2 regions of the Streptomyces sp. NPDC040610 genome follow, and region 1 is predicted to be linked to the other one. Evidence: riboswitches for the same ligand, from Rfam matches in the RefSeq annotation. Region 1 holds a riboswitch; the other holds the start of a gene.
What was found. A riboswitch is a leader RNA that binds a small molecule or an ion and turns the genes downstream of it on or off. The one in region 1 is predicted to bind cobalamin.
Positions count from the first base shown of each region.

Region 2: linked by a shared signal. The riboswitch ahead of metE (5-methyltetrahydropteroyltriglutamate--homocysteine S-methyltransferase) and the one ahead of ACZ6AA_RS16955 (CbtB domain-containing protein) in region 1 are both predicted to bind cobalamin.

Region 1 covers NZ_JBVIXA010000004.1:227,011-230,171, forward strand. The annotation lists gene ACZ6AA_RS16945 (class F sortase) at 1-388, shown strand, start outside; gene ACZ6AA_RS16950 (CbtA family protein) at 454-1,191, opposite strand; gene ACZ6AA_RS16955 (CbtB domain-containing protein) at 1,425-1,652, opposite strand; cobalamin riboswitch at 1,687-1,836, opposite strand; gene ACZ6AA_RS16960 (ANTAR domain-containing protein) at 2,186-2,962, opposite strand; gene ACZ6AA_RS16965 (glycoside hydrolase family 6 protein) at 3,125-3,161, shown strand, end outside.
Region 2 covers NZ_JBVIXA010000002.1:55,172-58,332, reverse strand. The annotation lists gene metE (5-methyltetrahydropteroyltriglutamate--homocysteine S-methyltransferase) at 1-1,317, opposite strand, end outside; cobalamin riboswitch at 1,480-1,698, opposite strand; gene aceA (isocitrate lyase) at 1,794-3,080, opposite strand.

The DNA.
Region 1 (3,161 bases):
CGCCATCGACCCGCCGTCGTTCGCGCAGCCGGGTGTCGTGGGCTGGTACGGGGGCGGGGTGCGCCCCGGCGCCCGCGGCACGTCCCTGTTCGTGGGGCATGTCGACACCGAGTCCAAGCCCGCCGTCTTCTACCACCTCAGCGCCCTGCGCCCCGGCGAGAAGGTGCGCGTGACCAGGGACGACGGTTCCGTCGCCGAGTTCACGGTGGACGACGTGCAGGTCCTCGGCCGCGACGACTTCAGCGCGCGCACGGCCTACGGCCCCCGTGAGGAGGGCCGGGCCGAACTGCGCCTGATCACCTGCGGCGGCACCTTCGACCGCGCGAGCCGCACGTACTCGGCCAACGTGGTCGTGTCCGCCTACCTCACGGGGGCCGCGAAGCCGTAGCCGTCGGCTCACCGCGGCCGCGAGGCCGAAACAGTCGGCTCACCGCGACCGCGATGCCATAACCGCTAGCTCACCGGCGCCGCCGAGCCGTAGCCCGCCGCACCGGCCGTGACCGGCTCCTTCGTCCGCAGGGCGCGCAGCCCGAGGCCGCCGAACACACCCGCGAACACCGCCCACAGCAGCACGTGCGACGCCAGGGACAGCATCCGGAAGTCCCACAGCAGGGTCGCGCTGACCGGGACCGGATCGGGGTTGTCGGGCAGCGCCCACAGGAGCGCGAGGACCGCCACCGCCGTCACGGCGGCCGCACACTGCCGCACCGGTACGGGGCGCGCGGCGAGGCGTACGTACACCTGCCACACCAGGAACATGCCGAGCACGCCGAGGACGACCGCGCCCAGCCACATCTCCTGCCGGTCGCCCACCGTGCCCGCGTCGCCGACCCCGGGCGGGGCCGCCGGATAGCGCAGCGCGGGGAACAGCGACACGGCGCAGAACGCGGCCGCGCAGAACGCGAGGGCGCGCGGCCACGGGTTGCCCCGCGGATCACGCCGGTGCACGAGCGCGTACGCGACGGCGAACAGCACGCCGATCGCGAGCCCCGCCACGACCAGCGCGATCACCAGGCCCGCGTGCTGGGTGGAGCGCGAGAACAGCTCCTCGTGGTGCTGGACGGCGCCACCCGCGGGCTCGTGCTCGTGCGAACGGGCCTCCTCGGCGCGGATCGCCTTGTCCATCAGGGGCTCGGCGAGCAGCAGCGAGAACAGTCCCGCGGCGAGCCCGCCGAGCGCTCCGGCGACCATCCCGCGACCGAGCAGCGGCAGCACGGGGGAGCCGCCGGTCCGGGCGCGGGCGGGGGCGCGGGAGGTGTCGGGGGGCGCGGATGTATCAGTGGTCCCGGGCGACTTGGGGGGTTCGCCGGAGAGGTCGGGGGAGGAGTCGGGGGAGGGATCGGGAGAGGGATCGGGGGAAGTGCCGGGAGCGGTGGGAGAGTTCGGGGAATTCGGGGACGTCGGCATGGTGCGTGCGGCCCCGATCAGTGGCAGGGAGCACCGAAGAGGTGCCGGCCGTCGTGAGCGAACTCGTGCAGGTAGTCGCCGGTCGCCGAGATCAGCGAGCCGTTGTCCATGAAGACGGCGTACAGGGCGATCAGTGCGACGATCGCCGCGGCCGCGGCGATCAGCCAGTCGCGGGTCTCGATCGTCGCGGACTGTATCGCCGCCGTGTCGCTGTGTGGTGCGCTGTGCGCAGACGTGACGGACATGTCGGTGGGCCTCCTTCTGGGGTTTCCACGCCCCATGGCAGGAGGACGACGGGTCAGTTCCTGACTTCCGCGCGCGGGCGAGCGGTGGCTCGCGCGGGGTAACAGTGGCGGGACCGTCCCGGAGTCGCACCGGGTTCCTGGCAACCGTCGCCTCGATGTATGGACTTGTCGCCCGGAGAGTCCCAGGTGGTCATGGACACTGTCAACCAGTCCTCGCGCCCCTGACGTGCGGACTCGTGTGCACGGCGCACGCCCCGGCGCGCGGCGGCGCGGACACAACCTGGCCCGGCCAACGACCCGCTCCCCCCGGAGTCGTCGACCGGGCTGGTCCTCGACCGCGCGCGCTCGAGCTGCGGGAGAAACCCGGCGCCGGCACGGGAGGCCTTGGATGGTCCCAACGGTGTGGCTGGTCCCAACGGTGTGGAATAAGGCAACTCCGGCCGGGGGCTTGGGCCGTAGGACAGACTCTAGAACGGAAGACGCCCGTGGCCTAGAGGGCTTTTGACGCCAAGTCCTCCTCGCGCTCCGCTGCGTTACGAGTCCCCGCCGAGCAATGTCGCGTCGTCCAGGGCGCCTTCGATCACCATTCCGGCGACCACGTCCATCACCAGGCGCTCCCGGCGCGCGTGCCGCCGCAGCGCCTCGAACGCCACGTCGAGGCCGGTCCGCCAGCGCTCGGCCAGTATCCCCTTGGCCTGCTCGATGCGGATGCGGCTGGTCAGGGCGGCCTGCAACTGCCGGGAGAGGTCGCGGTACTCGGCGTACGCGCGGTGGTTGTGCAACCCGACTCCGGCGGCGTCGGCGAGCGCCTGCGCGAGCACCAACGCGCTGTCCTCTTCGCCCTCTTGCGGACGGACGTGGGGCCGGTTCCCGTTCGGCGCCGGTGCCACGAAGACGTTCAGCGCGCCGAGCACCCGCTTGCGGGCCCGCAGCGGCACCGCGAACGTGGCTTCCACGCCTCGCGCGCGGGCCCGTTCCGTGAAGCCGGGCCAGCGGGCGAGCGCGTCGGCCGAGGTGAGCCGGACGGGCGGCACGGGGCAGCCGGTGCCGTAGGACTCCAGGCAGGGGCCGTCCACCGCCTGTGCTTCGAGGAGGTCCCGGGCCAGCTCACCGCCCTTGTCGCTGACGGCGAGGCGGACGGTGCTGCCGGCGTCGGCGTACATCACGCCCGCGGCGAGAACCCCGAGGAGTTCGGCGCAGTGCTGGCAGACGCGGCGCAGATGGCGCTGCGCGTCGAAGTCGTCGGCGGTGGTGTCGGCGGCCTCCACCAGGGCCTGCGCCAGCCTGTGCGCAGAGGTGCGGTCCAGCATGACGCTCCCCTTCTTGCCCGCCCCCCACGGCCCCTCGCCTACCCCGGTTCGGCGGGCTGTAACAGGTCTCCTACAGGTGTGTCGTCGAGGCGGTCGGACCTCGTGGGCCGCACCCAGTTATGTCAGGATTGAGCACCGGACTGTGCACCCTAGGGGGAGTGGATGTACCGCAAAATCACAGGTCGCGCGCGGGGCTACG
Region 2 (3,161 bases), on a different contig from region 1:
CGGCAGGCCGAGGTGGGCACGCTGGGCGGCGGCCCGCGTGGCGTACGGCTGGGAGCGGCGCCCGTCGGCGTCGGTGACGGCCGCGGCCCTGGCCCGGACGGCCGGGTCGTGGGTGATCGCGGAACCGGCGCGGGAGGCCAGGTCGGCCCGGTTCGCGGCGAGTTCGGCGGCGATGGTGTCCGTGCCCTGGGCGAGGCCCTTGGCCAGGGTGACGATCTCGCCGGTCTTCTGCTGGGCGAAGGCGAGCCAGCGCAGGATCTGCGGGTCGATGTCCCGCTCGGCCGCGGCGTCGATCGGGACGTGCAGGAGCGAGCAGGACGCGGCGACGTCGACCTGGTCGGCGAGGCCGAGGAGCGTCCCGAGGGTCGACAGGGACTTCTCCAGGTCGTTGATCCAGATGTTGCGGCCGTTGACGACACCGGCGACGAGGCGCTTGCCGGGCAGTCCGCCCACCGCCGCGAGCGCGTCGAGGTTGGCGGCGGCCGCGTCGGTGAAGTCGAGCGCGAGGCCGTCGATCGGGGCCTTCGCCAGGACCGGCAGGGCGTCGCCGAGCCGGTCGAAGTAGGAGGCGACGAGGAGCTTCGGCCGGTCGGTGAGGGCGCCGAGGTCGCGGTAGGCGCGCTCGGCGGCGTTCAGGTCGGCCGGGGTGCGGTCCTGGACCAGGGCGGGCTCGTCGAGCTGCACCCACTCGGCGCCGGCCGCGCGCAGGTCCGCGAGGACCTCGGCGTACACGGGCAGGAGCCGGTCCAGGAGCGTCAGCGGCTCGAAGTCCGCGGCCACGCCGGGCGCGGGCTTGGCGAGCAGCAGATAGGTGACGGGGCCGACCAGGACCGGGCGGGCGGCGAGGCCGAGCGCGAGGGCTTCCTTGAACTCGGCGACCTGCTTGGTGGAGTCGGCGCTGAAGACGGTGTCGGGGCCGAGCTCCGGCACGAGGTAGTGGTAGTTGGTGTCGAACCACTTGGTCATCTCGAGCGGCGCGACGTCCTGGGTGCCGCGGGCCATGGCGAAGTAGCCGTCGAGCGGGTCGGCGTCGACGGCGGAGCGGTGCCGCCGGGGGACGGCGCCGACCATGACACTGGTGTCCAGGACGTGGTCGTAGTACGAGAAGTCGCCGGTCGGCACCTCGTGGACACCGGCCGCCGCCAGGCGCTGCCAGGTGGAGCGGCGCAGGTCCGTCGCGGCCCGGTTGAGGGCGTCGGCGGTGACGCGGCCCTTCCAGTACCCCTCGATCGCCTTCTTGAGTTCACGGCCTGCGCCCTGACGGGGGTAGCCGTACACGGTGGCCCGTGCTGCCGCGGCTGCGGACTTCGCTGTCACGGAAATCTCCTTCGCGAGATGACTCCTGAGAATCCCGGGACGGGACGCGGACGCGAAGGGATGACGAACAAGACGGACCACACACACGCCACTGGCACGGTGCTCCGTCTGGTATGTACGCCGACCCGCCCACGAGGTCACCGGGATATCCGCACGCGATCGGTCACGTACGGGCAACGGGCAGGTCTTCGGACTCGCGGGCACGTCTGCCGGGCAGACACCTACTGGCCGTCGCTTCCCAGGCCCCGTTCATCGGGCCCAGTGCGTGTGACGGCGGTCGTTCCCGCTCACCGCTGCGGGGCAGTCCCGGATTCCCACCGGGTTCCCTCTTACGACGCGCCTGCCTGGCGGACAGGGCGAACCAGCTGCACGCGTCAGATTAGAGGGTGGGCGCGCTCCTGGGCAGCACTGTTCACATTCCGGAACGTGAGATGAGACACGCGTGCGCCGGGCCTCTCGGCCCGGCGCGGCGCACCCTAGTGGAACTGCTCCTCCTCGGTGGAGCCGGAGAGCGCGGTGGTGGAGGAGGCCGGGTTGACCGCGGTGGACACCAGGTCGAAGTAGCCGGTGCCGACCTCGCGCTGGTGCTTGACGGCGGTGAAGCCGTGCTCCTGCGCGGCGAACTCCTTCTCCTGCAGGTCCACGTACGCGGTCATGCCGTGGTCGGCGTAGCCGCGGGCGAGGTCGAACATGCCGTGGTTGAGGGAGTGGAATCCGGCCAGGGTGATGAACTGGAACTTGTAGCCCATGGCGCCCAGTTCGCGCTGGAACTTGGCGATCTGGTCGTCGTCCAGCGCGGCCTTCCAGTTGAAGGACGGCGAGCAGTTGTACGCCAGCATCTGGTCGGGGTGCTCGGCGTGGACGGCCTCGGCGAACTCGCGGGCCTGGGCGAGGTCGGGGGTGCCGGTCTCGACCCAGATGAGGTCGGCGTACGGGGCGTAGGCGAGGCCGCGCGCGATGACGGGGGCCATGCCGTTGCGGACGCGGTAGAAGCCCTCGGCCGTCCGCTCGCCGGTCACGAACTCGGCGTCGCGCTCGTCGACGTCGCTGGTGAGGAGGTTGGCGGCGAGCGCGTCGGTGCGGGCGACGATCAGGGTCGGCACATCGGCGATGTCGGCGGCGAGGCGGGCCGCGTTGAGGGTGCGCACGTGTTGGCCGGTGGGGACGAGGACCTTGCCGCCGAGGTGGCCGCACTTCTTCTCCGAGGCGAGTTGGTCCTCGTAGTGGATGCCGGCCGCGCCCGCCGCGATCATCGCCTTGGTCAGCTCGAAGGCGTTCAGCGGGCCGCCGAAACCGGCCTCGGCGTCGGCCACGATCGGGGCCAGCCAGTCCACGGCGGAGTCGCCCTCGCTGGTGGCGATCTGGTCGGCGCGCAGCAGCGCGTTGTTGATGCGGCGGACCACCTGCGGAACGGAGTTGGCAGGGTAGAGCGACTGGTCGGGGTAGGTGTGCCCGGCCTGGTTGGCGTCGGCGGCCACCTGCCAGCCGGACAGGTAGATCGCCTGCAACCCCGCCTTGACCTGCTGCACGGCCTGGCCGCCGGTCAGCGCGCCGAGCGCGTGCACGTAGTCGAGCTCGTGCAGTTGGCGCCACAGCCGCTCGGCGCCGCGCCGGGCCAGGGTGTGCTCCTCGCGGACGCTGCCCGAGAGCCGCACGACGTCCGCGGCGCTGTAGGTGCGCTCGATCCCCTGCCACCGCGGGTCGGTCGCCCACCGTCGCGCGAGCTCCTCGGCCGTCGCCGTCGTCGTCCCTGCCTGTGCCATGACCGTCTCCCGGAGATTCGTGAACTGTGCGAATATCTGGCACTGAGTGCCTGATTGATCTGTGGTGCGGCCCGCCGGATC